Regions from separate parts of the Mesorhizobium humile genome, predicted to be linked through region 2. Evidence: predicted binding sites of a transcription regulator. Region 2 holds the regulator's gene; each other region holds the start of a gene.

Region 1 (10,630 bases), on a different contig from region 2:
GCCGGACGGCCGAGCAGGTCTATCGTGGCCTTGCCGGCGGCTTCGTCGTCAAGGCCAAAGCCGATCCGATCCCGGCCGCCTATGGCGATACCGTGCTCATGTTCACCGACCTTCGCCTTGCCGCGGACGGCTCGATGCCCGACAACACCATGACCGACCTGATGAACGGCAGGGTCGGCGATCATGTGTTGGTCAACGGCCAGAAGAACCCGAAGCTGGCGATGGCGCGTGGCGCGAAGCGGCGCCTGCGGCTCTACAACGCCACCAATGCGCGCTTCCTCAGGCTCGCTTTCGCCAACGCCGCGATGACCGTGATCGGCAGCGACGGCGGTCTCCTGGAGGCGCCAGTTGTGGCCGAGGAGATATTGCTCAGCCCGGCCGAACGTGTCGAACTGGTCGCCGCCTTCGACCGGTCGGGCACTGCCACCCTCACCACGCTCGACTATGACCGCGGCTGGATGGGTCCTGGCCGGCCCACGGACGCCGGGCTGACGTTGCTGACGGTCGATGTCTCCGACGCGCCGGCCGAGGCGATGCCGCCGCTGCCCGAGCGGTTGAGGCCGATCGCGCCGCTAGGGGCTCCCACGGTCAGCCGCCGCCTCGTCTTCACCGAGACCATGGCGATGAACGCCACCGGCATGGAGATGGGCTTCCTGATCAATGGCAAGGCGTTCGACATGGGGCGCGTCGACATCGTCGCCAGGGCCGGCGACACCGAGCTCTGGGAAATCGTCAACCAGGCCGACATGGACCATCCGTTCCATATCCACGGCACCCAGTTCCAGGTGGTCGAACGCGAACGCGACGGCAAGGTCGCCAAGCCGCCTTATCTAGCGTGGAAGGACACGGTCAACGTAGCACGCGGCGAGACGGTGCGGCTCCGCACGCGCCAGGAACGGCCGGGCACGCGCATGTATCACTGTCACATCCTCGAGCATGAGCAACTCGGCATGATGGGCATCGTCGACGTGCAGGCATGAGGTTGCGCGTCGCTTTCGGGGCGGCGATGCTTGCGCTCGCCGGCCCCCTGGTCCTTGCCCCAACGCTGGCAGCGGGTCCGGGCGATACCATCGTGCCGGCGCGCCAGGCCTCGATGAAGGAGATGGCGGCCGCCGCCAAGGCGATCGCCGAAATGTTCGGCGGCAAGCGCGGCTATGAGCCGGTGGCCTTCAAGGCAGCCGCGGACACGCTCAGCGCCCGCACCGGCGCCGCCCTGGTCGCCGAATTCCCGCAAGGCACGCTTGGCGCGCCGTCTGGCGCCAGGCTGGAGATGGAGGAGGCCCGGCCGGAGTTCGAGGCGCTGGCACGCCATATCGGTCGGCTCGCCGACGCGCTCGCCGCCAAGGCCGCGAACGCGCCGGCCGGGATCACCGCCGACATGCGGATGACCGGCCCGCCGATGGATGGCGGCAGCCTGCTCGGCAAGCGCCCGGGCGCCGTCGAAGCCGATCCGGCAACGATGCCGGCGGAACATCTCCTGCACCTCATCCTGCAGGATTGCACGAGCTGCCATTCGAAATTCCGGCGGAAAATCGAGTGAGGGCCGGCGCGATCAGGGCGCGATATGGCGGCGCACCGTCTTCCACTCCTGCCAGACCAGCCACATGACGATCGCATCGAAGACGGTCAGCACGAGCAGGCCGGGCGAATGCGTGTAGGAGTAGCGGTAGACCTGATAGGCCATGAAGGCGCCGAGTGCCACCAGCGAGGCCGGGTAGGACCAGAGCTTGCCGCGCAGCAGGCCGATGACCAGCAGAAGCTTAATCAGCCCGTGGCTGAGCAGGTAGAAGGCGTAGAACTCCTTGCTGTCCAGCGAAAACTGGCCGGCCATCCGCGACAGATAGCCAGCTATGAAATCGTTCGGATCTTCGATCAACTCTTCCTGGGTGAACATGTTGACCCAGGAAGCGATGGTTTCGGTGGTGACAACGTAAAGCAGGATGCCGCCGACGCACTCGATCAAGGCATGGGCACCTTTTAGCCATACGCTGACCTCAAAGAGTTGGTGAATGCGGTGCTCGCCGGCGGGCTTCAACGATCGACCTCACAATAGACCAGGGAAATCAGGCTAGAATGGACGTTTCTCTCACGCACTGGATCAATTCAGCTGCCGGCATCAGCCCACCCCTTGATAGGACAATGATCGCCATCTCACAAATCGGTGTGCCGCTGATGGTGATCGTGGTGGCCCTGCAATGGTGGTCGAGGAGCGACCGCGCCCATGTGCGCCATGCCTGCCTGTCCGCCGGCCTTTCCTTTCTGCTAGGGTTGGCGATCAACCAGGCCATCCTGCTGTTTGTCCACCGGATCAGGCCATACGATGCCGGCGTCACGCATCTTTTGATCGCGCCCAGCGCCGACTGGTCGTTCCCGTCCGACCACGCGACCGCCAGCATCGCCATCGTCGCCGCCTTCGCCATGCAGGCGCTGCCGCGCCGCACGCTCGCCTTGCTCGTCATGGCCGTGCTGATCTGCTGGTCGCGGCTGCATATCGGCATCCACTATGCCGGTGACATCGCCGGCGGCGCCGCTACCGGGATTGCGGCCGCTATGGTCGTTCGGCTTTGCTACCGCGAAAATTCACGGCTGGACGCTTTCGCCACTAAAATTCTCTAGAAAGACTGGCTCCGACTCCATCGGCGCATCACAAAAGTGACGCGCTCGACCCGCTATATGCTAGGCTCCTGCCGCCAAAACAGGGCTCATCGTCATGGATGCCAACGAATTGCAGGCCATAGGTGATACGCTGATGCGCGTCGTCACCCCGGATATGAAACCGAAAGACCTGCTCAAGGCGGTGCGAAAACTGCATCCGGATGCCAAGAAAAAGGATATCGCCCGGGCGGCCTTCCACGCCATCATCGCCAACGCCGACCAGGATCCTGGCAAGTCGCGCAATCTCCAGGCTTTTGCGCTTGCCGAGCGCACCCAGTAGTCGGAATAAATTGCCGCGAATTGTAGCGTTGGGCTTGCCGGAAACTTAATAAGCGACTTCTAATTTAATGGACCAGCCGGCAGCTAGCCCCCAACCGGTAATGAGTTCATGACCAAAAACCTCGGCAATGCCAAATCCAGCGCTCCTGCCAAGGAGATAAACCCCTCGCTGTTCAGCAGGGCGGCGCCGGCGCTGTTTCCGTTGGTCGTGGCGGCGCTCGGCTATCTCCTCGGTCGGCATTTCTTGGGCTTTTGACGCGGCCGGCGTTCGGCACGTTTCTTCCCAGTCGTCAAAGCGCAACTGGTCCTGTCGGCCATGTCCTTGCAGCTTTGGTCCTAGGGCCTAGGTCGTTCTTGTCCTTGGCTGAGCCCGAGCGCATGTTTATGACAGCCGGCGGCCTCGCAAACTCCGGTCAGGCCCGGCCGCCGAACCCAGTATCACCCCCCAAGGCGACCGGGCCGCAGCCGCGCGGCGAATTCGTTCGCGCTCCCGCCCGCCCAAGCGCCAGACTGCGCAATCTGCAAGTCCGCTCAGACGCTTTCGAAATGCGCTGCCGTATCGTATCGCAGACCGAACTCGATATCGAAGTCGAATTCCAATGAGCTGGGGCGCAACGGCATCCCTTCGTCTCCATGCTCGTTTTTGTTCATCACGATCCGCAAATATATCGGATATTGGCGAGTACCCTTGCACTAAAGACTAATAAGCCCCGCTTTCCGGCAACTCCAGGCGCTCTAGATCGTATTTGGTCGGAGGCAGGAAGTTCTTCGAGCGATGAGCAGGGGCTGTATATGGTAACAAGCGAGCCAGACAGTGTCCGCGTAAAAACCCTCAATGGCCAATGGATAGTGCGGGTCGTCGATGGCGGCAGGCTGACGCAGCAAGTGTTCGACATTCACGCGCAGGCCGAGATATTCGCCGAGGAGGAGCGGCTGCGACTGGGGTTGCCCGGGGAGCCGCCGGCCGAGGAGCCGGTAGGGCTGCAGTGACACGGACGGCCTCGCTGACAGGCGAGGGGGGATTGTTGTCCAATGTTTGTCGATCGGCTCGCGGACAGCCGACGCTGGCGGCCGCCTCGCCGCAGCATTGGACGGCCGGTGCGCCGACAGCACGCCGCCCCGTTACCCCAGATGCTCGGTTTTCAGCTTTTCTTTCATCTGCTCGAGCGCCGGCTGGCCGCCGGCCGCGAGCTCACCAGCGATCCGGGCGAGGTCGTTGTCGGCCTTGCGATATTTGCTGCCCCAGGCGCCCAGTGCCGCCAGCATCGGCAAAAGGTCGATGCCGGCATCGGTCAGCCGATAGATCGCCTTCAGCCCATGGCTCGGGTCGTCGCTGCGGGTGAGGACGCCTTCGTCGACCAGCGTCTGCAGCCGCTCGGCCAGCGTGCGCGACGAGATGCCTTCGGCGGATTGCAGGAACTCGCGAAAATGCCGTTTCCCGGCAAAGGCCAGGTCTCGGATGATGAGCAGCGTCCAGCGGTCGCCGAGCAATTCGAGCGAGAGGCTGATCGGGCAGCCGGACCGTCCCTTGGTCGACATCGGTATGGTTCCATTTTTAAATCACTCTACTATTGACATCATTTCCCGATCTGGGTCAAATGGTTCCGAAAGTAAAGCAATTAAGCGCGAGGGGACCGGACATGAAGAAGCTCATCCTGCAGATGCAGATGTCGGTCGACGGTTTTGTCGGCGCCGACGAGGGGCATCGCTGGCAGCTCTGGGAATGGGGCGATGACAGCGCCTGGGACGAGGAGCTCAAGCGGGACTTCAACGCCGCCTTTGCTTGTATCGACACCATCCTGTTGAGCCGCAAGATGGCTGAGGAGGGGTATCTGACCCATTGGGGCAACGCGGCGAGGAAATTTCCGAAGGACCCTTTCTACGCCTTCGCGCAGCGCATCTTGGAGGCTGAGAAGGTTGTGGCGAGCGGCAAGCTCGAGGCATCGCGCTGGGAACGCACGCGGCTCGTCAGCGGCGACCTGCCACGCGAGGTCGCTGCGCTGAAGCAAGGCGAGGGCGGCGACATCGCCGTGTTCGGCGGCGCGGGCTTTGCCGCCGCGCTGATCGCCGCCGGCCTGGTCGACGAGTTCCAGCTCTTCGTCAATCCTGCGGTTCTGGGCAGCGGCCGCCGCATCTTCGACGAGGGCGGTTTTGGCAGGCTGAAGCTCCTCGGCTCGAAGCCCTATGCCAGCGGCATGGTGGTGAGCCGCTACGCACCGGCGCAATGAGGGCAACACCGAAGTCGCGCTGCCCTGAATCAATCCGCTTGAATCAATCCGGCAGCGCGGCTTCTCAACCGCCTGTTTGGCCGTGCCTTTCCTAGATCGGCTGCGAGCCGCCTCCGCTGACCAGCCGCAGTTGCGCGGCTGGCCGGCCGGGCCGTGGCCAGGCCGCCTGGTCGTTGCCTGCGGCAACGAACCAGCTGGCCTCGCGCGATGTCAGGCCGATAAGCACCCGGCCGGCATATTCGGCCGGCGCGCCATTGCCCGCATCGAACACCGCCCAACTGCTGCCGGGCGGCTCCTGCACCGCGACGAACCTCATCGGAGACTCCATCTGTGAAGAGATGGGCAACATAGCAGACGCGACTTGGCGTTCCTATGACGTGGCTCACATTGGCACACATTTACGGTGGATAGACGGCCCCGGCTGCAAGCATGCCGTGCGCCCCCATCAATCGCCTTGGCCGCTTGCCTTACTGCCCCGCCTGGTCGGCGTCGGTCAGCGTGCCAAGGAAGGCGACGATGTCGTCGATCTCGGCGTCGCTCAGCGCCGGCTTGTCGCCGGGCTTTCTACCGTTGAACGGCGGGTCGGTGTTGAGGTTCGGCCAGTAAGCCTTTGGCAGGTCGTCGAATTTGTCGACCGTGCCGTCCGCCATCGTCGGATACCAGCGCGCCGGATCGCTGTCGCGGCTGGCGTAGAAGGCGACCGCCTCGCGCAGGGAGTGGAAATAGCCATTGTGGAAGAAGCTTTTGCGCAAGGCCACGTTGCGCAGGGTCGGCGTCTTGAACAGGCCGCAATATTCGGCGCGTCCCTTGAAATCAGTGCGCAGCGGACCGCACAGGCCAAGGTCGACGTAATTGGGATCAGCATTGGCGGGGATCGCCGGGTTGCGCGGCACGCCAATCGCGATCAGGCCGTAGTCGGTGAATTGCGGCGGCTCGCCGTCATTGGCCGGCTCGCTCAAGTGACAGCTTGCGCAATTGCCCTTGGTCTCGTCCTCGAACAGCATGCGGCCGCGCAGCTCCTGTGCGGAAAGCTGCGCCTTGCCGGCGAGGAAGGCGTCGTAGCGGCTGGAATAGGGATAGAAGTCGGCGCTGCTCTGCTCGAAGGTGCCGAGCGCATCCACCGCAGCCTCGAAAGCGTCCTGCGGATGGTCGAAGACATCGGCGCCGAACGCCGCCTTGAAGGTGCCGGCATAGGAAGCCTTGCGCAGGCTGGCGGCCACCTGGGCCTCGTCCTTGTTGCCCATCTCGAAGGGCGACAGCAGCGGGATCCTCGCCTGGTCCTTGCCGTGATCGGCGCGGCCGTCCCAGGTCAGGCCGCCGGTCGGCCCATTGTCGACGCTCTCGTCGCCTTCATCCTCGGAGTCGTAAAAATGCTCGGTGAAGGCCGGCGCCGCCTGCAGGTAGCGCAGCGATGGGACAGTGCGGACGCCCGGCTGGTCGAGCTTTGCCCCGCCTATCTCGACCGGCGAAGCCGAGGCCGGTCCGAAGGCGTGGTTGGGATCGTGGCAGGACGAGCAGGCCTGCTTGCCCGAGGCCGAGAGCGAAGGGTCGAAGAACATCTGCCGCCCGAGCGCAGTCAGCGCGTCGGCGCGGGCAAAAGCGTCCTGGCGCGACATGGGGCCGGGATGGACGCCGGAAGGTTCCGCGGTGTTGGCAGGCGCGGTCAAGCCGACCGTCAGGGCAGTCAGAAGGGCGATCGTGTGATTTTTCCGTCCCATCGTCTGTGGCGACATCCCTGATTTCCTTCGCCAGATTTCGTTCGCGACGTAAGGATCGAGTGCAACGGATTGATGACCGGCGTATTCGCTCACGAAACCGTGTTCGGCCGGGGCGGAACTGTCACAAAGGTGACAACGCACCGAAGTAGCTGGGCATAGATGCAGGTTGCTTGCCTGCATTGCCGTCCTCCAGCCATTCCCAAGCCACGAGGCATTTCCCGATGACCCGGTCCTTTCTCTCGCTCTGCCTCGCCTCCACGGCGCTGGCATCGCTCTCCGTTGCTGCCCACGCGGCTCCTCCCGGCTACGACAAGATCGACACCGTCGTCGTCATCTACGCCGAGAACCGCAGCTTCGATAACCTCTATGGCGGCTTCCCCGGCGCCAACGGCCTGGCCAATGTCTCGCTCGACCAGGCGCGCCAGCTCGACCGCGACGGCAAGCCGCTTTCGGAATTGCCGCCGGCATGGGGCGGACTGACCGGCAAGGGCGTCACCCCGGCGGTGACGGAAGCGCAGAGCGCGCATCTTCCCAATGCCGCTTTCGCGATCGACGACCCCAAGGGCTTCAACGAGAGCACCAACGTCGTCACGCACGACCTCTGGCACCGCTTCTACCAGGAGCAGATGCAGATCGACGGCGGCCGGAACGACAAGTTCGTCGCCTGGGCCGATTCCGGCTCGCTGGTCATGGGCCATTACGACGGCTCGAACCTGCCGATGTGGGCGATCGCCAAGAAATACGTGCTGGCGGACAACTTCTTCCAGGGCGCCTTCGGCGGCTCCTTCCTCAACCACTTCATGCTCGCCTGCGCCTGCGCGCCTTACTATCCGAACGCCGACACCAGCCCGGTGAAGGGCCAGATCGCCGTCGTCGAGCCGGATGGCGTGACGCTGAAGCCGGCCGACAATTCGCCGCCCTCGGCGCTTGGCGGCGTGCCGAAATTCGCCAATGACGGCGCCATCACGCCCGACTTCTACGCCGTCAACACCATGCAGCCGCCTTACCAGCCGAGCGCCAACAAGCCGGCGGAGGGTGGTAACAAGGCGCTGGCCGATCCGGCGCAGCCGACCACGCTGCCGCCGCAGCACGAGATCACCATCGGTGACCTACTGTCGCTGAAGGGCATTTCCTGGGCCTGGTATTCGGGCGCCTGGCAGGCGGCGCTCGACGGCAAGAACGCGACGCCCGTGCCGAATTTCCAGTTCCACCACCAGCCCTTCAACTATTTCGCGGCCTATGCGCCGGGCACGCCCGCTCGCGCCGAGCACATCAAGGATGGCGGCCTCGACGGCGTCGAGTTCATCAAGGCGATCGACGACGGCAAGCTGCCGGCCGTCACCTTCTACAAGCCGCAGGGCAACCTCAACGAGCACGCCGGCTATGCCGATGTGACCTCTGGCGACCAGCATCTGGCCGACCTCGTCGCGCATCTCGAAAAGAGCCCGCAATGGGCGCATATGCTGGTCGTCGTCACCTATGACGAGAATGGCGGCTTCTGGGACCACGTCGCGCCGCCCAAGGCCGATCGCTGGGGCCCGGGCAACCGCATCCCGGCCTTCATCATCTCGCCCTATGCCAAGATGGGCATGGTCGACCACACGCAGTACGACACCACCTCGATCCTGCGCTTCATCACCAACCGCTACAACCTGCCGGTGCTGCCGGGCATCGTCGCCCGCGACAAGGCGCTGCGCAACAACGACCAGCCGCCGATGGGCGATCTGACGGCGGCGCTCGATCTGACGAAGTAGGCGTTGAACACCCAACGAAAAGGCCCGCCTCGGCGGGCCATTTCGTTGGCCTGGCGCCGGACCGCTGAACCACCTATGCGGTCAAGGCTGCGTGCTGCTCGAAAAGCACATGCAGCTGGGAGGCCGGCATAGGCCGCCCGAACAGCCATCCCTGGACATCCGTGCAGCCGTTCTCCCTGACCAGCAGATACTGGTCTTGCGTCTCGACGCCCTCCGCCGTGGTCGTCATGCCGAGCGTGCTGCCGAGTTCGGCGACGGCCTTGACGATAGCCCGGCTTTCGCTGCTCTCGCACATCAGGCTGACGAAGCTGCGATCGATCTTGATGCGGTCGAACGGAAACGACCGCAGGTAGCTCAACGAGGAGTAGCCGGTGCCGAAGTCATCCATGGCGATGCTGACGCCAAGGTCGCGCAGGCCGTGCAGCGTTTGGATCGTATGCTCATTGTGGGCCAACAGCACCGACTCCGTGATCTCTAGCTCCAGCCGTGACGGCAAGAGATTGGACGTGGCGAGCGCCGAGGCAACCTGAAGCGGCAGACCCTGCTGCTTGAACTGGGCCGGCGAGAGATTGACGGCGATCTTGACCGGCTGAGGCCAACTCGCCGCGTCTGCGCAGGCTTGCCGCATGATCCACTCGCCAAGCCCTTCGATAACCCCGGTTTCCTCCGCGAGCTGGATGAATTCGCCCGGCGGCAGCAGGCCGAGCCGCGGATGGTTCCATCGCACGAGGGCTTCGAAGCCGGTAAGCTTGGAGGTCTTTGCGTCATGCAGAGGCTGATAGTGCAGCACGAACTGATCCTGCGCCACGGCAAGCGCCAGTTCCGCTTCGAGCAGGCGACGCTCCTGCAGGCGCGCATCCATTCCCGGCTCGAACGACCGGCAGGTGCCTCGGCCTTCCATCTTGGCCTTGTAGAGCGCGAGGTCGGCGTTGCGGATGAGGATTTCCGAGCTGTCGCCGTCGTCGGGAAACACAGCGATGCCGACGCTGGCGCCGATGCCGATCTTGTGTCCCTGGATCACGAATTCCGCCGAAAGCGCGTGAATGGCCCGGCTGGCCAACCCGCCGGCCTGCGCGTCGCTGTCAAAAAGCAATTGAATGACGATGAATTCGTCGCCGCCGACCCGCGCCACCATCGCGGTTTCGCCGGCCTGCTGCCTGAGGCGCTTGGCCACGGCCACGAGAAGCTCGTCGCCCACCGGATGGCCGAGCGTGTCGTTCACCGGTTTGAACCGGTCGAGGTCGATGCAGTGTACCGCCAACTTTTCGCCGTCCCGCAAGCTCCGCAGCGCGTCGTCCATCGTCTCGGCCAGCAGGCCGCGATTGGGCAGTCCGGTAAGAATATCGTGTGTCGCAAGATGCTGTATCTCGGCGGTGCGTTCCTCCACGCGCCGCTCCAGGGTTTCGGCAGCCTCCGCCTGCATCGACATGCTCCGCGCGATCGCATACCAGCACGCCAGGGCGAGCAGCGTGACGACGGCAATGGCGGCGTAGCCCGCCAGCTCGAATTGCTTCACCGACTGGACATCGACGTCGCTTTCGAACCGGCTGTTGGGAAAGCCGGCCCACAGCCGCCATGCGCTTCTGGGATCGTTGAGCGAGAGCGGAATGACTTCGGAATAGATCAGCTTGGAATCTGGCGCCGTGAACGATTTTGTGTCGGCCGCCAGGGCTGTCGAAAGCCGGTGCTGGTCGGATTCGAAGCCATAGTCGGAATTGACGATGACGTAGTCGCTGCTGGGCAGCAGCTTGCGCAACGCCGAGGTCAGCATGATCGCCGAGACCGAGCCGCGAAGGGTGCCGTCGGCCGCGAAAACGGGAACCGAGAGGATGAAGCCCGAGCGGTCGGCATCGTTGCCGCTGTGGATGAAATCGGTGTTGTCGCAGGTGATCAGTTCCTTCGTGCCGATGATCGGCACGTTGAGACCGTCGATGCCACTTGAATCCGGATAATTCGCCTTCAGCCAGGCAAGCTGCTTGGCAAGTTCGTGGTACTC
Region 2 (10,630 bases):
GATCGCCGCCTTGAGCACTTCCATGGAGCCCGAGAACAGGAAGTCGGCGTTCGGATCGGAACCCGAGCCCTTGATGAAGACGTAGTTGCCTTCCGGCTTGGCCTTGAACACCTCGCGGGCCTGCATGCGGCCGACTTCCTTGTTGTCGAAGGTCAGGTAGAAGACGTCCTTGTTCTCGATCAGGCGGTCATAGCCGACGACCGGAATGCCTTCGTCGAGCGCCTTCTGCACCGCCGGACCGATGGCCGAGGCATCCTGAGCCAGGATGATCAGCGAATTGGCGCCCTGCGAGATCAGGCTTTCGACATCGGTCAGCTGCTTGCCCGGATTGGACTGCGCGTCGGCCGAAATATACTTGTCGCCGGCGGCCTCGATGGCTGCCTTCATCGCCGCTTCGTCGGTCTTCCAGCGCTCTTCCTGGAAATTCGACCAAGAGACGCCGATCACCTTGTCCTTCGCCTCGGCGACCGACGCCAACGTCAGCGACATGGCAACGCCCGCCAGGATGGCGGCTGCGAATTTCTTCATGATATCCTCCCTGCGCTCTGTGCGGCGCGACCCAGACTGGCCCGAAGGCCGGTAAAGAGGCTTTTTTTCGAGCCTCAAAAAAATAGTGATCCAGCAAAACGACGCTGTCAACTGCGATTCTGATGGGTTTTGATGGGTCCGAACATTTTTTTCGACACCCGCAATAAATAATGACATGGACCTTGGCTTCTGCCAGTATCCAGAAGCAATTCCAGGAAAAGTGCGCAGCGGTTTTCCGCCCGGAATTGCGTCAGAACAAAAGACAGACGGTTCGCCGTTTCCGCAAATGGTGAACCGTCTGGCGTGTCAACGCTAGGCCATGGCATCATCACAAGGCCGCGATGACCGGGGAGGACGTGCGAAGACATGTCGGTCGGAATCCGTCACGACGATTTGCGCCGGCGCAACCGCGCCATGGTGATTTCGGCCGTGCGCCGCGCCGGCCAGCCTTCGCGCACGGAGATTGCCGCCACCACCGGGCTCAGCCACTCGACCATTTCGGCGATCTCCGCCGATCTGATCCAGGAAGGCATTCTCACCGAGAGCAAGGCCAGCGAGCCGACGGCGCTGAAACGCGGCCGGCCGCAGATCGGCCTGGCGCTGAACCCCGAAGCCGCCGCGGTGCTGACCGTGGTCTTGTCGCTGAACTTCCTGTCGGTCGCCGTGATCGATTATGCCGGCCAGGTGGTCGCCGAGGAGCAGCAGCGCTTGGACACGCTTGTCATGCCCCGCGACGACTTGATCGGCGAATGCGTGGCGATCGTCCGGCGCCGGCTGCAGGATCCCGACCTCGACGTGAGCAGCGTCGCCCGCCTCGCCATGGGCATCCAGGGCATCACCGATTCCCACGCACGGGCCATGCTGTGGTCGCCGATAACGCCGCTGACCGACATTCCTTTCGCCGACATCCTCGAGCAGGAATTCGGCATCCCCGCCACCATGGAGAACGACTGCAACATGATGGCGGTGGCGCTGCAATGGCGCGACCCCGAGCGCTATCGCGACGACTTCATCGCCATCCTCCTGTCGCACGGCATCGGCATGGGTCTGGTGCTGAAGGGCGCGCTGTTCACCGGCACGCATTCCTCGGGCGGCGAATTTGGCCACATGATCCACCGCCCGGGCGGCGCGCTTTGCCGCTGCGGCCGGCGCGGCTGCGTCGAGGCCTATGCCGGCAATTACGCGATCTGGCGCAGCGCCATGAAAATGAGCGAGGACGCCGAGCCGGTCGACGTCGGCGACGCCGACATGCGAGCCCTCGCCGCCAAGGCGCGCGAGAAGGACGGCCCCGAGCGGGAGGCTTACCGTCGGGCCGGCGAGGCGCTTGGTTTCGGTCTCGGCAGCCTGTTCGCCCTCATCGACCCGGCGCCCGTGGCCATGGTCGGCGTCAGCGCGGCCGCCTTCGACCTGATCGAGCCGGCGCTAAGGGCGGCGATCGCCCAGACCGCGGGCGGCCAGCACTCGGAATCGATCTCCTTCGACACCGAGCCTAACGAGCTGCCGCTGATCCGCGAAGGCTGCGCCATGCGCGCGCTGACCTTCGTCGACCAGGAGATTTTCGCGCCGGGCATGCAGGCAAGAGCGGGCAGCGGAAAAAACGTGGCCTGAGCGGCTTTGAAGTGACCGCTGGTCGCTGAGGACAGCAGCAGACGCTTGAGATTAGCGATGGCCCCGCAGCTTCGTCATTCCAGGGCGAAGCAGGAGCGAAGCGACGCAGCGCAGACCCTGGAATCCATGCCGTTACTTCGATCGTAGGCGCAGCGGAGCAGAATTCTGCACCGCCCCGGCGCGTCGAAGTCACGGAATGGATCCTCGGGTCTGCGCTGCGTCGCTACGCTCCTTGCTCCGCCCGTGGATGACGACGCTAGAAGCGTCTCGGCTAATCACCATCGCAGATGCCGGGAGCGGAGCCCGTCAGCGCTTCCGCGCCCTATCCCTAATCCTCCCTGATCGCGTAACCCGCCCCGCGAATGGTTCGGATGACGTCGGGCATGCGGCCGTTGTTGACCGCCTTGCGCAGGCGGCCGACATGGACGTCCACCGTGCGCTCGTCGATATAGATCGTCTCGCCCCAGACATTGTCGAGCAGTTGGCTGCGCGAGAACACGCGGCCAGGATGCCGCATCATGAATTCGAGCAGGCGGAACTCGGTCGGGCCGAGCCTTATCTCGCTCTTCTTGCGGTAGACGCGATGCGACTCGCGGTCGAGCACGATGTCGCCGACCTTGAGCACGCTGGACAGCACCTCCGGCTTGGCGCGGCGCAGCAGCGCCTTGACGCGCGCCATGAATTCCGGCGTCGAGAACGGCTTGACCAGGTAGTCGTCGGCGCCGGTCGAGAGCCCGCGCACGCGGTCGCTTTCTTCGCCCCGCGCCGTCAACATGATGATCGGCAGCCGCTCGGTCTCGGGCCGCATCCTGAGGCGCCGGCAGAGCTCGATGCCGGAAACCGCCGGCACCATCCAGTCGAGCACGAGCAGGTCGGGAACGTTTTCCTGAAGGCGGATTTCGGCCTCGTCGCCGCGGGTCACCACTTCCACCTGGTAACCCTCGGATTCGAGATTGTAGCGGAGCAGCACCCCCAGCGGCTCCTCATCCTCCACCACCATGATGCGTGGCGCGATCATCGGGGTAACCTTCTCGTCAGGCCGCCGGCGCCGACATTGCCGTCTCGTCCTGCTTGGGACGGTTGGCGGGCAATTGCGTACCGGTGAGCACATAATAGGCGTTCTCGGCGATGTTGGTCACATGGTCGCCGATGCGCTCGAGATTCTTGGCGCAGAACAGAAGATGCGTGCAAGCGGTGATGTTGCGCGGATCTTCCATCATGTAGGTCAACAGCTCGCGGAAGACGGACGTGTATTTGACGTCGATGCGCTCGTCGTCGTTGCGCAGCTTGGCCAGCGCAGTGGCGTCGCCCACCATATATTCCTGGGTCACGGCCTGGACCTGGATCAGCACCAGCTGCGCCATGGAATCGATCGAATGCGTGAGGTCGCGCGGCGCGGTGCTGACGCCGACCGCGCCAACGCGCTTGGCGATGTTCTTGGCAAGATCGCCGATGCGTTCGAGATCGCCCGCCATGCGGATCGAGCCGACAACGTTGCGCAGGTCGTCCGCCATCGGCTGCCGCTTGGCGATCAGCGTGATGGCGCGGTCGTCGAGCTCGCGCTGGCGCGCGTCCATGATGGCGTCGTCGGAGACGACGCGCTGCGCCAGCGCATTGTCGGTTTCGAGCAGGGCCCTGGTCGCGCCGCCGACCATGGAGCCGGCCAGATCGCCCATGTCGTTGATGAGCCGGCTGATCTGCCTCAGATCCTCGTCGAAGGAAGCGACGGTATGTTCGGCCATGATGATGTCCTCGTATGAACTCAGCCGAAGCGGCCGGTGATGTAGTCCTGCGTGCGCTTTTCGCGCGGCGAGGTGAAGATCTTCTCGGTCCGGTCGAACTCCACCAGCTCGCCCAGATACATGAACGCCGTCTGCCTCGACACGCGCGCCGCCTGCTGCATGTTGTGGGTGACGATGACGATCGTATAGTCGGCCTGCAACTCGTCGATCAGTTCCTCGATCTTGGCGGTCGACAGCGGATCGAGCGCCGAGGCCGGCTCGTCGAGCAGGATGACCTCGGGCTTCACCGCCACGGTGCGGGCGATGCACAGGCGCTGCTGTTGGCCGCCGGAAAGGCTGAGGCCGCTGGCGTTGAGCTTGTCCTTGACCTCGTTCCACAGCGCGGCGCGCTTCAGCGCCGACTCGACGCGGCTGTCCATCTCGGCCTTGCTGATCTTCTCATACAGCCTGACGCCGAAGGCGATGTTCTCGTAGATCGACATCGGGAACGGCGTCGGCTTCTGGAACACCATGCCGATCTTGGTGCGCAGCAGGTTGAGGTCCTGCGAGCGGTCGAGGATGTTCTTGCCGTCGAGCAGTACCTGGCCCTCGGCACTCTGCTTCGGATAGAGCTCGTAGATGCGGTTGAGCACGCGCAGCAGCGTCGACTTCCCGCAGCCCGACGGGCCGATGAAGGCGGTCACGCTGCGCTCCGGCAAGGACAGGTTGATGTCCTTCAGCGCCTTCGATTGGCCATAGTAGAAATTGAGGTTCTTGACCTCGATCTTGGCCTTCTCGACGGTCGTGTCGGCTACGTTCAGGTCGGTGGACAACATCGGTTTCATCTGTCCTCTCTGCGTCCGGTCAGGCTGCGGGCGATGATGCTCAGCCCGAGAACCGTAAGGGTGATTATGAGTGCGCCCGTCCAGGCCAGCTGCTGCCATTCCTCGTAAGGGCTGAGGGCGAACTGGAAGATGGTCACCGGCAGGCTGGCCATCGGGGCATTGAGATTGCTCGACCAGAACTGGTTGTTGAGCGCGGTGAAGAGAAGCGGCGCCGTCTCGCCGGAGATGCGGGCGATCGCCAGCAGGATGCCGGTCACGATGCCGGACAGGGCCGCGCGGTAGGCGACCGAGCGGATCACCACCCAGCGTGGCGCGCCGATGGCGGTGCCCGCTTCGCGCAGCGCGTTGGGCACGAGGTTCAGCATGTCCTCGGTGGTGCGCACCACGACGGGGATCACCAGGATCGACAGCGCGACGGCGCCGGCAATCGCCGAGAAGTGCCCCATCGGCCGTACCATCAGCTCATAGACGAACAGGCCGATGATGATCGATGGCGCCGACAGCAGGATGTCGTTGATGAAGCGCACGATCGTCGTGAGCTTCGAGAAGCGCCCGTACTCGGCCATGTAGGTACCGGCCAGCACGCCGATCGGCGTGCCGACTATGATGCCGATGATGGTCATGACGATGCTGCCGTAGATGGCGTTGAGCAGGCCGCCGGCGTCGCCGGGCGGCGGCGTCATCTGCGTGAACACGGCCAGGTTCACCCCGGAGAGCCCCTTATAGAGCAGCGCCCCGAGGATCAACGCCAGCCAGGCGAGGCCGATGCCCGCCGCGACGACGCACAGCGCCATCATCACGGCGTTCTTGCGTTTGCGGCTTTGGTGAAGCGATGCGGCAGTCGACATCGGTCAGGCTCCCGTGCGGCTATCGATGCGCAACAGCATGTAGCGTGCGAGCGCGAGGATGATGAAGGTGATGATGAACAGGATCAGGCCGAGCGATACCAGCGAGGACGTATAGAGATCGCCGTCGGCCTCGGTGAATTCGTTGGCGATGGTCGCCGAGATCGTCGTGCCCGGCGCAAACAGCGAGGCGCTGATGCGGTGCGCGTTGCCGATGACGAAGGTGACGGCCATCGTCTCGCCGAGCGCGCGGCCGAGGCCGAGCATGACGCCGCCCATGATGCCGACGCGGGTATAGGGGATGGTCACGCGCCGGGTCACTTCCCAGGTCGTGCAGCCGATGCCGTAGGCCGATTCCTTCAGCACCGCCGGCACCGTGTCGAACACGTCCTTGGTGATCGAGGTGATGAAGGGCAGCACCATGATGGCGAGGATCAGCGACGAGGTCAGCAGGCCGATGCCGTAGGGCGGGCCGGCAAACAGGCTGGAGAGCCCCGGTATGCCGTGGAAAATATAGATGATGAAGGGCTGCACCGTCGTCTGCAGGAACGGCGCGAAGACGAACAGGCCCCAGATGCCGTAGATGATCGAGGGAATGCCGGCAAGCAGCTCGACCGCAATGCCGATCGGCCGCCTGAGAGGACGCGGGCAAAGCTCGGTCAGGAAGACGGCGATGCCAATGCCGATCGGCACGGCGATGAGGATGGCGATGGCCGAGGTGACGATGGTGCCGTAGATGGGCGCCAGCGCGCCGAAATTCTCGGTGACCGGGTTCCAGGATTCGGTGGTGAGGAAGGAGAAGCCGAACTTCGACAGCGCCTCCCACGAGCCGGCGACCAGCGAGATCGCGACGCCGCCGAGCAGAACCAGCACGAGGATGGCGGAAAGGCGGGTGGCCGTCCGGAAGGCCATGTCGGTGAAGGCGAAGCGGCGCACTGTCGCTTCTCTGGTCCGCAGGGCGGACGATGTCGCGGCTTCGGAAACGGCTGTCATTTACCCCCTCGCATTTCGAAAGAGACAGGAGGGCGCCCAAAGGCGCCCTCCTTATTCGCTAGGACTTACATGCCGGAGTACAGCGGCTTGCCGTTCGCGTCGACGATGTCCTTGCCCCACATCGCCTCGACACTCTTCACGACGGCGTCGGGCATCGGAACATAGTCCAGGCTGGCGGCCAGCTCGTCGCCCTTGGCGTAGGACCAGGCGAAGAACTTGAGCGCTTCGGTCGTGGCCGCGGCGTCGTCGGGCTTCTTGTAGACGAGGATCCAGGTGGCCGACGTCATCGGCCAGGATTCAGCGCCGGCCTGGTTGGCCAGGATGACGCCGTAGCCCGGCTGCGAGCTCCAGTCGGCATTGGCCGCGGCGGCCGAGAAGGCAGCGGCGGTCGGCTCGACCTTCTTGCCGTCCTTGTTGATCAGGTCGGTGTAGGTCAGCTTGTTCTGCTTGGCATAGGCGTATTCGACGTAGCCGATCGCGCCGCCGGTCTGCGAGACGTTGTTGGCGACGCCTTCGTTGCCCTTGGCGCCGATGCCCACCGGCCATTCGAGCGCGGTGTTGACGCCGACCTTCGACTTCCAGTCGGCGCTGACGTCGGCCAGGTAGTAGCTGAAGTTGAACGTGGTGCCCGAGCCGTCCGAGCGGTGCACGACGGCGATCGCCTGGTCGGGCAGCTTGGCGTCGGGGTTGAGCTTCTTGATCGCTTCGTCGTTCCAGTTGGTGATCTTGCCGGAGAAGATGTCGGCCAGCGTCGGACCGTCGAGAACCAGTTCGCCCGGCTTGATGCCCTCGAGGTTGACGACCGGAACGATGCCGCCCATCACCATCGGGAACTGCGCCAGCCCGGTGGAGTTGAGATCCTCGCCCTTCAGCGGCGCGTCGGAAGCGCCGAAGGTCACGGTCTTGGCCTTGATCTGCTTGATGCCGCCGCCGGAGCCGATCGACTGGTAGTTGAGACCGATGCCGGTCTCCTTCTTGTACGCGTCAGCCCACTTCGCATAGATCGGATAGGGGAAGGTGGCGCCGGCGCCGGAAATGTCGGCTGCCATCGCGGCGGAGATGCTAAGGGTTGATGCCGCAGCCATTGCAATCGCAACGGCCGCCGAGCGGATGAAATGTCTCATGTGGCCTGCTCCTGTTCGGAAGATGGTCTCTCGGCACCCGTTGTATCGGCGCCCGGTGAGGGCAATAGCTCTCGATTATTACAGTCGCATGACAGTTTCGTGTCAGCCCAGTAACGCCCGAACGGGGATGTCTGGAGAGGTCCGCGGCGGCCTCGCGGGACCGGCCGGAGTTTGCCGCGGGAATCAGTAACTTGTCTGACTTTTGAATCAAAAAATATCCCGGCGGCCGGGTCACGGCCGCCGGGAAATAAAATCCGGACGAGAGCGCGTTGCCTGTACGCCAGAGCGGATCATGGCCTGGCCATCGCCGAAAACAGGGTCCGTTGGGGTAGAGTCGACGCTGTTTCTTGTTGGCGGTCGCCGCTCCCGCCCGTAACTGAAAGGCGGAATCGATACGCCCATTGTCCTGGCTTGGCACATGCTTTGATATGGTGCGATCGCACCATACGTATGCGTCAATGCTCCTCGCGGGGTGCCGCCGGTCTGTCTCGCGCTTAGCCGGCGCTGCGCCGGACTTCCGCTTCGGCGCTCAGCCAGCGCTCGAGCTTTTCCAGCAGCGCGCGCGGGCTGATCGGCTTCGGCAGGTAATCGTCCATGCCGGCTTCCAGGCAGCGTTCGCGGTCGCCCTTCAGCGCATGCGCGGTAACACCGACGATCGGCACATGCGTGCCCATGTCCTCCTCGAGTCGGCGGATAGCGCCCGTCGCCTCCAGCCCGTTCATTTCCGGCATCGACACATCCATCAGGATCATGCGTGGATTGAGCTTGCTGAAGGCGTCGAGCGCCTTGCGGCCGTTGCCGACGATCTCGAATCGGTAACCGGTCTCGCCGAGTATCTGGGTGAACACCAGCTGGTTCACCTCATTGTCCTCGGCCACCAGGATGTCGAGCCCGCGCTCCGCATCGGCGGGGCGTGGACGCGCCCGCCCCGGCGGCGGCTGCAGCATGGCGCGATCCGATGCCGCCGTCGGCGCCGGCGCGGCTTGCGGGGGGCTGCCGCCGCCAACAGCGGGTTGCGCCGCGGCGCTGCTGTGGCGATGGCGCTGGATGGTCGCGACCAGCGTTTCCAGGAGGATGGAGGAGCGCGCCGGCTTGATCAGCTGCGCGTCGATGCCGAGGTCGCGATAGGCCGTGTTGGCGAGCGACTGGTCGACCGAGGTCAGCATGATGATGGGTGTATGCGCCAAGCCCGCCGTGTTGCGCACGATGCGCGCCATCTCGGCGCCGGTCATGCCGGGCATCTGGTAGTCGAGCACGACGCAGTCGACCGGCACGCCATAGGCGGCGGCGGCAATCAGCACCTTCAACCCTTCGGCGCCGCTTTCGGCCGCGCAGGAATCGAACGTCCACGACGCCATCTGCTCGCTCAGGATCGAGCGGTTGACGGCATTGTCGTCGACGACGAGCACGCGCGCGCCGGTGACGTCGATCGGCATGATGCGCTGTCCGCCCTGCTCGGCCCTGGGCAGCGTAACCGTGAACCAGAAGGTCGAACCCTTGCCTTCGGCGCTGTCGACGCCGATCTCGCCGCCCATCATCTCGACCAGCCGCGAGGTGATGGCAAGGCCAAGACCGGTCCCCTCATGCCGCCTGGTCGAGGAGGTGTCGACCTGGCTGAATTTCTCGAACACCAGCTTCAGCTTGTCTTCCGGAATGCCGATGCCGGTATCGGTCACGGAAATGGTGAGCTTCGTCCCCGCGGGGATCCGGTCGCCCGTCACATCGACCAGAACATGGCCCTCGTCGGTGAACTTCACGGCGTTGCCGAGCAGGTTGGTGACGATCTGCCTGATCCGGCCGACATCGCCGACGAACTGGCCGTCGAGCCCGGGCTGGACACGGACGATGAGCTCGAGGTCCTTCTCCTTGGCGCGCGTCGATACCAGCGTCGCCACGTCCTCGATCGCCTCGGCGAGATTGAAGGGCGCCGGGTCGAGCACCAGCTGGCCGGCATCGATCTTGGAAAAGTCGAGGATGTCGTTGATGATGGTGAGCAGCGCGTTGCCGGATTTGACGATGATGTCGGTGAACGTCTTCTGCTTCGGATCGAGGTCCGACTTTGCCAGCAGCTCTGCCATTCCAAGAACCCCATTCATCGGCGTGCGGATCTCGTGGCTCATATTGGCGAGGAACTCCGACTTGGCCCGGTCGGCAAGCACGGCGCGCCGGCGCGCCTCGCCGAGCTCGGCCTCGCGCTGCTTGAGTTCGGTGATGTCGGTGGTGGAGCCGATGAGATAGAGCGAGCCGTCCGAGGCGATCATCGCGCCCTTGCGCGCGAACTGGTGCCTGACGCTGCCGTCCGGCATCGTCACCGTCTCCTCGATCTCCTGCGTCTCGCCGGTGCGCAGCACGGCAAGGTCGCTGGCGACGAAGGCTTCGCCGTCCGCGCCGAAAATCTCGACATCGGTCTTGCCGATGGCTTCTTCCCTGCTGAAGCCGGTGAGATCGCACCAGCCCTTGTTGACGTAGAACTGCCTGAGATCCGAGCGCTTGGCGTAGATCGACACCGGCACGTTGTCGATGAGGCTGCGGAACACCTCGTTCTCGCTCATGCTCTGCCGGAGCACCTGCTCGCGCGCCTTGACGTCGGTGATGTCGGTGCTGGAGCCGACCAGATGCACGGAGCCGTCGATCGCCACCAGCCGGCTCTTGCGCGTCATCAGCTGCCGCACCGTGCCGTCGCGGTGGGTGACGGCTTCCTCGATCTCGCGCCCCGCGCCGGTCGTCACGACTTCGGTGTCGTCATTGCTGAAACCGTCCGCCTCTTCCGTCGCGAAGAGCTCGCGATCCGTCTTGCCGAACACTTCGTCCTTGGCGAGGCCGGTCAGCGCGCACCAGGCCTTGTTGACGAATTCGATGCTGAGATCGTCGGCCTTGATGAAGGCGGCCACCGGCAGCTCGTCCATCACGTGCCGGTAGAGGTCGATCTGGCGCATGGAGTCGCCCAACGCCTTCTCGCGCGTCTT
Region 3 (10,630 bases), on a different contig from region 2:
CACCTGCCAGCCGTTGAGGCCGAACTTGGGATCGGCAATGGCGTCCATCATCAGCTGATTGGAGCCGGGCTCGATGCCGTACATCTTCTTGCCGAACTTGTCGGCGAATTTGTGCAGGTCGGACAGGTCCTTGACGCCGGCGTCCCAGACATAGGTCGGCACGGCGAACGTGTATTTGGCGCCGACCAGATTGACCCGCACATTCTCGATCGAGCCGTCCTTCTTGTAGGGCTCGTAATAAGTGACCATCGCCGGATCCCAATAGCCGAGGAACAGGTCGAGGTCTTTGTTCTTCATGCCTTCGTAGATGACGTTGATGCCGAGCACCTCGCTTTGCGGCTCGTAGCCGAGCGCCTGGAGCAGCACCTTGGCCACGCCCGTGGTGAAGGCAAGATCGTTCCAGCCGGGCTCGGCCATGCGGACCGCTCTGCAGCTCTCGGCCTCGGCGGCCCAGGCCGCCGGGGAAGCCAGCATCAGGGCCGCGAGACAGACGCCATTCGCAAGCATGCGCAACATTCGGGTTCTCCTCATTGTCGAAATTGACCTCTTGGTCGACTTATTGTCCCATTGGTCAATTGTTGATCTGAGCGGACGAAAATGTCAACATGGATTCGCCATGCATGGATCGGTCGGGTGAAACTCACGCGCCTCAGCGACATACGCCGCAAGGAGTTGCGGCAGGCGGCGTTCGCCGTTCTGGAGCGCGAAGGCATCGCCGGCGCGACGCTGGAAAAGGTCGCGGCCCAGGCTGGCGCCTCGAAAGGCATCGTGCTGCATTATTTCCGCAACAAGCAGGAGCTGTTCGAGCACGCCATGCGCGAGGCGAACGCCGTGCTCTGCCACGCCGTGGTCGCCCGGCTTGAGCGGGCGCGGACGCCGATGGAACGGCTGGACGCAGTGATCGAGGGCAATTTCGAGGAGCACCTGTTCCTGCCGCCGCTCTGCCATGCGTGGCTGTCGCTCTGCGCCGAGGTGCCGCGCGACGAGAAGCTGGCGCGCATCCAGAAGGTCATACACGCGCGCATGCGCTCGAACCTTTTGTCCGGCCTGCGCGGCCTCACTTCGCCCGAACTGGCCGACGAGATCGTGCTTGGCGTCACGGCGCTGATTGACGGGCTGTGGCTCAGGCTCGGCCTGCAGCCGGGCAGCGTCACGCGCGAGCAGGCGGTGCGCCAGGTCAAGGATTTCGTCGCGGGGCGACTGGCCCTTCGCCTGCCCACGCCCGTCGGCCTGGCCTCGGCCGGATAAGAGGGGGCTCCAGGGAAAGCCAACGTCTCACTCCGCTGGAACACCCCTCATCCGTCTCGGCGCGGCGCGCCGATCCACCTTCTCCCGCGAGGGGAGAACGAGGAGGGCGCAGCTTCAACCGATTTGCATCTTCCCTGCCCGCAATCTCCGCTTGATGCCGTTTGTGCAACGCGATACGCCCTTGCCCAAATCGACAGACCGGAGAGTGGCCGTGAGCGCTGAAAAGACCAGAACCGAAACCGATACGTTCGGCCCCATCGAGGTCGCGGCGGATCGCTATTGGGGCGCGCAGGCGCAGCGTTCTCTGGGCAATTTCAAGATCGGTTGGGAAAAGCAGCCGGCTTCGATCGTCCGCGCCTTGGGCATCGTCAAGCGCGCCGCGGCCGAGGTCAACATGGAGATGAAGCGGCTCGATCCCGCCGTCGGCAAGGCGATCGTCGAGGCGGCGCAGGAGGTCATCGACGGCAAGCTCGACGCGCATTTCCCGCTGGTTGTCTGGCAGACAGGCTCCGGCACGCAGTCCAACATGAACGCCAACGAAGTGATCTCCAACCGGGCGATCGAGATGCTCGGCGGCGTGATGGGCTCGAAGAAGCCGGTGCACCCCAACGACCACGTCAACATGAGCCAGTCGTCCAACGACACTTATCCGACGGCCATGCATGTCGCCTGCGCCGAGCGGGTCGTGCACCATCTGATCCCGGCGCTGCACCATCTGCACAAGGCGCTCGACGCCAAGGCGCGCGCCTTCAACCACATCATCAAGATCGGCCGCACGCACACGCAGGACGCCACGCCGCTGACCCTTGGCCAGGAATTTTCCGGCTATGCCGCGCAGGTCGCCTCGTCGATCAAGCGCATCGAGCTCACGCTGCCCGGCCTGCAGGAACTGGCGCAAGGCGGCACCGCCGTCGGCACCGGCCTCAACGCGCCGGTCGGTTTCGCCGAAAAAGTGGCGGATCGCATCGCTTCGATCACCGGCATCGCCTTCGTGACCGCGCCGAACAAGTTCGAGGCATTGGCGGCACACGATTCCATGGTGTTCTCGCATGGCGCGATCAACGCGGCGGCCGCGGCGCTTTTCAAGATCGCCAACGACATCCGCCTGCTCGGTTCCGGCCCGCGCTCGGGCCTCGGCGAGCTGTCGCTGCCGGAGAACGAGCCGGGCTCCTCGATCATGCCGGGCAAGGTCAACCCGACCCAGTGCGAGGCGCTGACGCAGGTTTGCGTGCAGGTGTTCGGCAACAACGCAGCACTCGCCTTCGCCGGCAGTCAGGGCCATTTCGAGCTCAATGTCTACAACCCGCTGATGGCCTACAACTTCCTGCAGTCGGTGCAGCTGCTCGCCGACGCGTCCGTCTCCTTCACCGACAATTGCGTGGTCGGCATCGAGGCGCGCGAGGACAACATCAAGGCCGCGCTGGAGCGCTCGCTGATGCTGGTGACGGCGCTCGCCCCCACCATCGGCTACGACAACGCCGCCAAGATAGCCAAGACCGCGCACAAGAACGGCACGACCTTGCGCGAAGAAGCCTTGGCCACCGGGCTGGTCAGCGAAGCCGATTATGATCGGCTGGTACGGCCGGAGGACATGACGCATCCGGGCTGAGGGCGGCTTCCTCATTCCGGGCGAGACCGATGCGGTATTTTGCGGTGGGAAAATTTGCTCCCGTCACCGACTTCCACGGCATGAATTTCACGCCGGCCGCAGAATCATAGGATGCACGTCCTGTGAACAATGTGTTGCCGCATAGGCGGCTTTGGTGAACAGTCTCCATCGTTTATCTGACGGGCCATTCAACCCCGTTCGGAGAACCTCCATGTCCATCAACTCTTCCGTCGCCGGCAACGGCACCGCATCCAACAGCTCCACCACGATCCTGCTCGGCCGCATCCTGCTTGCCGTCATCTTCCTGCTTTCCGGCTTCGGCAAGCTCACCGCCATTTCCGGCACCGCCGGCTATTTCGGTGCCCTCGGCCTGCCGGTCCCGACCGTGACGGCCGTTGTCGTCGGCCTGATCGAGTTGCTCGGCGGCCTTGCCATCCTCGTCGGATTCCAGACCCGGATCGCCGCCTGGGTGCTCGCCATCTTCACGATCGCCACCGGGCTGGTCGCGCATACCGGCTGGGCCGACCAGATGCAGATGATCCAGTTCCTCAAGAACCTCGCCATCACCGGCGGCTTCATCCTGCTCGCCTCCTCCGGCGCCGGCGCCTATTCGATCGACGCCAAGCGCGCCTGAGCTCGAACAGTTCCCTTCCTCCCAAGCCCTGTCGAGCGGCGCGGAATTTTCCGCGCCGCTTTTTCGTTGCTGGACTAGACTTAATGCTCCGGTCCGGCATTGCCGGACCGTGCCGACAAGGAAGGTGGTGGTCATGGCCCGCAACGCACTGCTTCTCATCGCGCGACTGCTGCTCGCCGCCCTGTTCGTGCCGTCGGGGCTTCAAGCACTCAGCGACATCGCCGCTACGAGCAGCTATTTCGCCGGCCTCGGCCTGCCCTTGCCCACATTGGCCGCCTGGGGGACCGGCCTGTTCGAAGTGACCGCCGGATCGCTGATCCTGATCGGCTTCCAGACGCCGATCGTTGCGTTGCTGCTTGCCGCTTTCTGCATCGCCGCCGGCTTCATCGGCCATTACCACCAAGGCGACGATCCGATGTTGTCCTTCCTGCATCAACAGATGCTGATGAAGGACATCGCCATTGCCGGCGGTTTCCTGGCGCATGCCATGGCCGGCGCTGGCGCCTGGTCGCTGGACGGTCGCGGCTTCGGGATCGCGGCGCCGAAGTGAGCTAAGCCGGCCCTATTTGACCGAAATGCTCGGCCCGCCTTCCACCGCCAGCACAAGGCGGCGGTTGGTGATGCGCGCAAGCTGCGCCAGACGGCCAGCCGGCCGTTCGCCATAAAGATCGGCGAGCGAGGCCGGCAGCACCAGGGCGAGCGCGCCGTTGCCGCGGCTTTCCCATTTCAGCCTCGGCATCACGCCGGGCATCGCTGCGGTGAGCAGATAGACCACGCGCATCATCGCCGCCAGCAAGCGGGCGCGCTCCAACAGCCTGGGCGGCGCCAGCGCCTTGATCTCGGGCGCGATGCCGTCGTTGAAGATGCCGTCGTGGCGATAGGCGTTGGCCAGAGCCAGATAGGCGCGGCCCGGATGGTCGACGCCGATGAAAGAGGCATGCGCGATGATGTTGAGCGACTGCCTGCCGCGATATTCAGGATGCGCGCGCCAGCCGATGTCGGCGAGCAGGCAGGCGGCATGGCGGTAGCGCGCCTCGTCCTCCGTCTCGTCGATGCCGAAGGCCTTGAACGCCTTGCCGGTCCATTCGACCAGGTCATGCGCGTGGTGCACCGAGCGCGAGCGCAAAAGCGCCAGTTCCTCGGCGGCCGAGATCAGCGGATCGGATTTCTGCTCCTCGGCGTCGAGCAGCGAATAGAGGAAGCCCTCGCGCACGCCCTGCGCCGAAACCACGATCTTAGAAGGCTGCATCGCCGTCATGATCTCCTGCAGCACGACGGCGCCGTAGGGCAAGAGCGAGCGGCGGTTCTTGGAGACACCCTCGATGCCCCTCACCTTCTCGACCTCGCCCTTGGCGACCTGTTTCAGGAAAGCCTGCGCGCTGTCGGCCGATATCTCGTAGTGATGCATGACGCCGAGCGGATAGTTGGTCATCTCCATATGCAGCCTGGCGAGGTTTCGCCAGGTGCCGCCGACGGCGTAGAAGACCCTGCCCTGCCCGCCTTTGAGCAGCTTTGCCCGCGCCAGCTCCTGGCGGGCGATCTTCTGGGCCTGGACGAGCGAGTTCTTGGCCATGTCCTGCAGGCGCAGGCCGCCAAGCGGCAGCGTGATGCCCTGGCCGATCGTCTCGCGGTTGATGTCGATCAGCTCGAGGCTGCCGCCGCCGAGGTCGCCGGCGATGCCGTTGGCGGGATGGAAGCCGGACATGACGCCGAGCGCAGAATAATAAGCCTCCTGGCGGCCGGTGAGTACGCGGATCTCGGTCCTCAGCACGTCCTCGGCGCGGTGGATGAAATCGGGACCGTTGCCGGCCTCGCGCGCGGCGGCGGTGGCCAGCACATACATATGCTCGGCGCCGGCTTGATCCGAAAGCGCGCGAAAACGACGGAATTCCTCCATCGAGCGCGTCACCGCCTCGGGATCGAGCTTACCCGTCGAAACGATGCCGCGGCCGAGGCCGGCCAGCATCTTTTCGTTGAACAGAAGCGTGGGCGAGCGGGCCAGCCCCTCATAGACGACAAGGCGGATCGAGTTCGATCCGATGTCGATGATCGACAGCGGCCGCCGGTCCTGAAGCCGGCCCTGGGAAACTGCGATCACGCGGCGCCGTTCTTCTTGCGGCGCTTGAACTGGGCAATGCGCTTGGGCGCATGCGATTTCAGCGCGTCACCCCGTCCCGACAGGCTCGGATTGGTCATGAAATATTCCTGCGCGTTGAACGGTTCCTCGCCTTCCTCCAGCACAACGCGCCGGGAGGTGCCGTCAGCCAATACGTCGAAACTTTGCTGGTTGTCCATGATGTTGCCCAGCATGATCTGGCCGAGCACCTGTTCATGCACAGTTGGATTGGTGATGGGCACCAGGGTCTCGACGCGGCGGTCGAGATTGCGCGGCATCATGTCGGCCGACGAGATGTAGACGATCGCCTCGTCCGACGGCAGGCCGTGGCCGTTGCCGAAGCAGAAGATGCGGCTGTGCTCGAGGAAACGGCCGACGATCGATTTCACCCTTATGTTCTCCGACAGACCGGGCACCTGAGGCCGCAGGCAGCAGATGCCGCGCACGACGAGGTCGATCTCGACGCCGGCGCGGCTGGCGTCGTAAAGCGCATCGATGATGGTCGGATCGACCAGCGCGTTCATCTTCATCCAGATGCGCGATGGCCGGCCCTCACGGGCATGGAGGATCTCGTCCGAGATGTGTTTCAGGATGCGCTTGCGCAGCGTGAAGGGCGATACGGCAAGGCGCATCTCCTCGGCCGGCTCGGCATAGCCGGTGATGAAATTGAAGAGCTGCGCGACATCGCGCGCGATCGTCGGGTCGGTGGTGAAGAAGGACAGGTCGGTGTAGATGCGCGCGGTGACCGGGTGGTAGTTGCCGGTGCCGAGATGCACGTAATTGCGCAGCTTGCCGTCCTCGCGGCGCACCACCAGCGACATCTTGGCGTGGGTCTTCAATTCCAGGAAGCCGAACACGACCTGCACGCCGGCGCGTTCGAGGTCGCGCGCCCAGCGGATGTTGGCCTCCTCGTCGAAGCGCGCCTTGAGCTCGACCAGCGCCGTGACCGACTTGCCGGCCTCTGCAGCGTCGATCAGCGCGCGCACGATCGGGCTGTCGTTCGAGGTGCGGTAGAGCGTCTGCTTGATCGCCACCACTTCCGGGTCGGCAGCGGCCTGACGCAGGAACTGCACCACCACGTCGAAGGACTCGTAGGGGTGATGGACGACGATGTCCTTCTCGCGAATGGCGGCGAAGCAGTCGCCGCCATGCTCGCGGATGCGCTCGGGAAAGCGCGGATTGTAGGGCGTGAATTTGAGATCATCGCGCGGAATGGCGACGATCTCGGAGATCTGGTTGAGTGCCAGCGGACCAGTGAGCACGCTGATGCGGCTCGACGAGACGCCGAGCTCGCCGGCGACGAAGTCGCGCAATTGAGCCGGCATCAGCGTGTCGAATTCGATGCGGATCACCGAGCCGCGACGCCGCCGCTTCAGCGCCGTTTCGAACAGGCGCACCAGGTCTTCCGACTCTTCCTCGACCTCGATGTCGCTGTCGCGGATGATGCGGAACGTGCCCGAGCCCTTGACCTCGTAGCCGGGGAAAAGCTTGCCGATATAGATGCCGACCACTTCCTCCAGCGGAATGAAGCGGACATGGTTCTTGCGGTCGGGCAGGCGGATGAAACGCTTGAGCGCCACCGGCAGGCGCAGCAGTGCGCTCATCTCTTCGCCATTCTTGCGATGACGCAGTTGCAGGGCGATGGAAAAGCCGAGATTGGGAATGAAGGGAAACGGATGCGCCGGGTCGATCGACAGCGGCGTCAGCACCGGGAAAACCTGTTCCTGGAAATGCTCCTCCAGCCAGGCCTTCTCGTCCTTGGTCAGCGCATCGCGGGTGATGCTTTCGATGCCTTCCTTGTTGAGCAGGACCATCAGTGCCGAGAGGCTCTTCTGCTGGTCCTCCTGCAGGCGCTCGACCTCGCGCAGCAATTGCTCGAGCTGCTGCTCGGGCGTGCGGCCGTCCGGGCTTTTCAGCGCGATGCCCTCGCGCACCTGGCCGGCGAGGCCGGCGACGCGGACCATGAAGAATTCATCGAGATTGGCGGCCGAGATCGACAGGAAGCGGACGCGCTCGAGCAGCGGATGATGCTCGTTCAGCGATTCCTCCAGCACGCGGCGGTTGAACTGCAGCCAGGAGAATTCGCGGTTGACGAAACGGTCGGGATTGCCGCCGTCCGGGCTTGCCGCCACGACGGTGATGAACTCGCTCTGCACAGGCTTCAGTTCGTTCATGGTTTCCCGCTCTTGCCCGCTACCGTCCCCAGGGAGCGCCGCATATTGCCGTTCGGCGACGCTCTAACATGTTTTTGTGACGCATGATCGTCACGGAATCGATCCGTGCGCGGAGCCATGCGCTTAACCGGCTCAACTTATCCTCTGCCAGCCTTTTGCGACAGTTTGATTTCATCGATCTTGCAAACTGGCCTGTTATGCTCCAGATGCAGACGGGTCACACCCACTGGCCGAACCCAATTGGAGACGACGATGGCAGGCGGTAGCATTCCCCATTTCCAGAACGACGCGGGCCATCCGGTCATCGAGATCGGCGTCAGGGAATTCATGTGCACCGGCGCCAACCCGCCTTTCGACCATCCGCATGTGTTCCTCGACATGGGCGACGACAATGAAAAGGTCTGCCCCTACTGCTCGACGCTCTACCGCTATTCGCCGGCGCTGAAGGCGACGGAAACGCAGCCGGCCGGCTGCCTCTATGTCGACCAGGCCGCCTGACCCTTTTTCCTCGATCATGGCTGAAACACGGTCCCAGCAAATCGTCATCGCCGGGGCTGGCATCGCCGGATTGACGGCGGCGCTCGCTTTTGCCGAGCGCGGTTTCCCGGTAAAGCTGTTCGAGCAGGCAAAGCAGCTCGAAGCCGCCGGCGCCGGGCTCCAGCTTTCCCCCAACGCGACCCGCATCCTGCGCCAGCTCGGCGTGCTCGATCGCCTGCTGGCCGACGCGATCCGGCCTGAAGCGGTGGTGCTGAAGGACGCGAGAAGCCTGCGCGAGCTGGCCCGCGTGCCGCTTGGACAAGCCGGAGAAAAACGCTGGCGCGCGCCCTATCTGGTGGCGCATCGCGCCGACCTGCAGGCAGCGCTGATGGCGGCAGTGGCGGACCGGCCCGATATCGAGCTTGCCATCGGCGCGCGCGTGACCGACATCGCGGCCGACGCGCCGGGTATCAGCGTGACAGTCGAGACGGATGGCAAATCTGCACAGGTCGCTGGCAGCCTGCTGGTCGGAGCCGACGGCGTCTGGTCCACGGTTCGCGCACAGCTTGCCGGCGGGGAATCCGGTTTCGCGAAAAGCCGCTTCTCGGGCCGACTGGCATGGCGCGCCACAGTGGCGACCGAAAGCCCCGCAGGGCAGGCTTTTGCCGAGATCGGCGCGGCGGGATGCGTCACCACCTTCCTGCATCCCGGCTTCCATATGGTCGCCTATCCGGTGAGTAAGGGCAGCGCCATCAATCTCGCCGCCTTCACCAAGGGCGAGCGGATCGCGGAAGGCTGGTCAGGCCATGCCGACCCGGCCATCCTCTCCAGTGCCATGCGCGGCACCGCGGCGAAGCTCGCAAGGCTCGTCGCGCTGGCGGGGCCATGGACGGCGTTTCCGATGCACACGGTCCGGCAACAGCGCTGGGCGGTCCCGCAAGGCATCGCGCTGATCGGCGACGCCGCGCATGCCATGACGCCGTTCGCGGCGCAGGGCGCGGCGATGGGGATCGAGGATGCCGCGATGCTGGCCAATCTGGTCGCCGATTTTCCGGACGATCCGAAGCAGAGCCTGACTATCTGGGAGAATCTGAGACGGCCGCGCGTCGAAAAGGTGCTGAAGCGCGGCACGCTCAATCGCCTGGCCTGGCATGCCAGGGGACCGGTGGCGATTGCCCGCAACCTGGTGCTGGCGACGCGGCCGGCGGAGAAACTCGCGGCCGATCTGGACTGGCTGTATGGCTGGGAGGAGCGGAAGGTTGTGAGGCGGTAGTGGATGCCTAACGGGCGAAAAGTTGGATAGGCTGGCGGGACAGCGCCCCCCTCTGTCCTGCCGGACATCTCCCCCGCAAGGGGGGGAGATTGGCAGCTCACGCGCCTCGTTCATCCTGCGACGTTGGCGATTGGCGAAAGCCGCAGCTACAGCTGATCTCCCCCTTGCGGGGGAGATGGCCGGCAGGCCAGAGGGGGGTGTGACGGAACTCGGCGCTCGCTTGGACGAGTGCTAATTGTACATCCTCAGCGACCACCCCAACGACATCGGCAGCGGGTTCCACCATCCCGTGCGAAGGCCTGCAATACGCAGTCCTGCTGCCGTCCAGGTGTTGCAGCCGACCAGAGCGTTGAAATGGCCGTTGGCTTCGTAGAAACGGTCATAGGTTGAATAGCCCGCATTCTCGATCACCACTGGTCCCTCAGGCCCTTGCTGGAAACTCGCGGCGATGTAGTCGAGCAACGTCGAAAAGTGCTGCTCGTCGATGTCGAAACCTGCAACATCCGGGTGTGGTTCCTTGATCGCGCCGGCAAGATCGACATGCATCACCGAAGCGTCGAGCGTCAGCGCCTTCAACACCGGCCCGGCCTTCAGTTGCGACCAGGTCGGCGTCTCCAGATAGAACGCGCGACCGCCCCAGCCGAAGACGATGTAGCGCTCCTCCGGCGCGCCCATCGGCAGACCGGCATCGGCCAGGAAGGCAAAGCGCCGGCGCACGCCATCGTCGAGGGGCACGGCGATGTCGGTGTGGATCGGGTTCTTCAGCACCAATATGTGGCGCGTCCCCTCGCCGCCGGCGGCGGCTGGCCAGAGCGGGCGCGGCACCAGCGTGCCGAGCGCGGCGGCAAGCACCACCGCACCCACCAGCATCGCCAAGTATCGCAGGATTCTTCCCATCGGGCGCGGCGGTTCTGTCCGGGACGTCGTCATACTCGGGCTTGACCCGAGTATCCATGCCGTGACCTCTGCCGAGGGGTGCAGCGGTGCGGAATTCTGAAACGTGGCAACGCCTCGGTGTCACGGCATGGATTCTAGGGTCTGCGCCGCGTCGCTCGCTCCTTGCTCCGCCCTAGAATGACGAAGCAGAGGCCCGCTCAGT

Evidence for each region. The regulator PhoB, encoded in region 2, activates phosphate uptake and scavenging genes when phosphate is short. The targets are predictions, from matches to a motif close to TGTCATNNANCTGTCAT.
Region 1: the regulator PhoB is predicted to act here: its motif matches at 6,942-6,958, upstream of RFM52_RS08555 (acid phosphatase).
Region 3: the regulator PhoB is predicted to act here: its motif matches at 7,939-7,955, upstream of RFM52_RS29415 (RNA degradosome polyphosphate kinase).

The regions. Positions count from the first base shown of each region.
Region 1 is NZ_JAVIIV010000004.1:165,118-175,747, forward strand. Features, by position in the region: gene RFM52_RS08500 (multicopper oxidase family protein) at 1-980, shown strand, start outside; gene RFM52_RS08505 (cytochrome c) at 977-1,540, shown strand; gene RFM52_RS08510 (DUF2127 domain-containing protein) at 1,553-2,035, opposite strand; gene RFM52_RS08515 (phosphatase PAP2 family protein) at 2,074-2,616, shown strand; gene RFM52_RS08520 (hypothetical protein) at 2,711-2,935, shown strand; gene RFM52_RS08525 (hypothetical protein) at 3,044-3,190, shown strand; gene RFM52_RS08530 (hypothetical protein) at 3,727-3,924, shown strand; gene RFM52_RS08535 (winged helix-turn-helix transcriptional regulator) at 4,057-4,473, opposite strand; gene RFM52_RS08540 (dihydrofolate reductase family protein) at 4,575-5,162, shown strand; gene RFM52_RS08545 (hypothetical protein) at 5,254-5,478, opposite strand; gene RFM52_RS08550 (cytochrome-c peroxidase) at 5,630-6,895, opposite strand; gene RFM52_RS08555 (acid phosphatase) at 7,102-8,634, shown strand; gene RFM52_RS08560 (putative bifunctional diguanylate cyclase/phosphodiesterase) at 8,708-10,630, opposite strand, start outside.
Region 2 is NZ_JAVIIV010000010.1:215,156-225,785, forward strand. Features, by position in the region: gene xylF (D-xylose ABC transporter substrate-binding protein) at 1-528, opposite strand, end outside; gene RFM52_RS17330 (ROK family protein) at 895-2,136, shown strand; gene phoB (phosphate regulon transcriptional regulator PhoB) at 2,465-3,154, opposite strand; gene phoU (phosphate signaling complex protein PhoU) at 3,171-3,878, opposite strand; gene pstB (phosphate ABC transporter ATP-binding protein PstB) at 3,899-4,702, opposite strand; gene pstA (phosphate ABC transporter permease PstA) at 4,699-5,550, opposite strand; gene pstC (phosphate ABC transporter permease subunit PstC) at 5,554-6,540, opposite strand; gene pstS (phosphate ABC transporter substrate-binding protein PstS) at 6,606-7,664, opposite strand; gene RFM52_RS17365 (response regulator) at 8,159-10,630, opposite strand, start outside.
Region 3 is NZ_JAVIIV010000029.1:14,731-25,360, forward strand. Features, by position in the region: gene choX (choline ABC transporter substrate-binding protein) at 1-516, opposite strand, end outside; gene betI (choline-binding transcriptional repressor BetI) at 598-1,248, shown strand; gene fumC (class II fumarate hydratase) at 1,460-2,857, shown strand; gene RFM52_RS29400 (DoxX family protein) at 3,069-3,491, shown strand; gene RFM52_RS29405 (DoxX family protein) at 3,625-4,041, shown strand; gene ppx (exopolyphosphatase) at 4,054-5,589, opposite strand; gene RFM52_RS29415 (RNA degradosome polyphosphate kinase) at 5,586-7,781, opposite strand; gene RFM52_RS29420 (zinc-finger domain-containing protein) at 8,034-8,279, shown strand; gene RFM52_RS29425 (FAD-dependent monooxygenase) at 8,296-9,531, shown strand; gene RFM52_RS29430 (TIGR02117 family protein) at 9,763-10,428, opposite strand; gene RFM52_RS29435 (amino acid ABC transporter ATP-binding protein) at 10,626-10,630, opposite strand, start outside.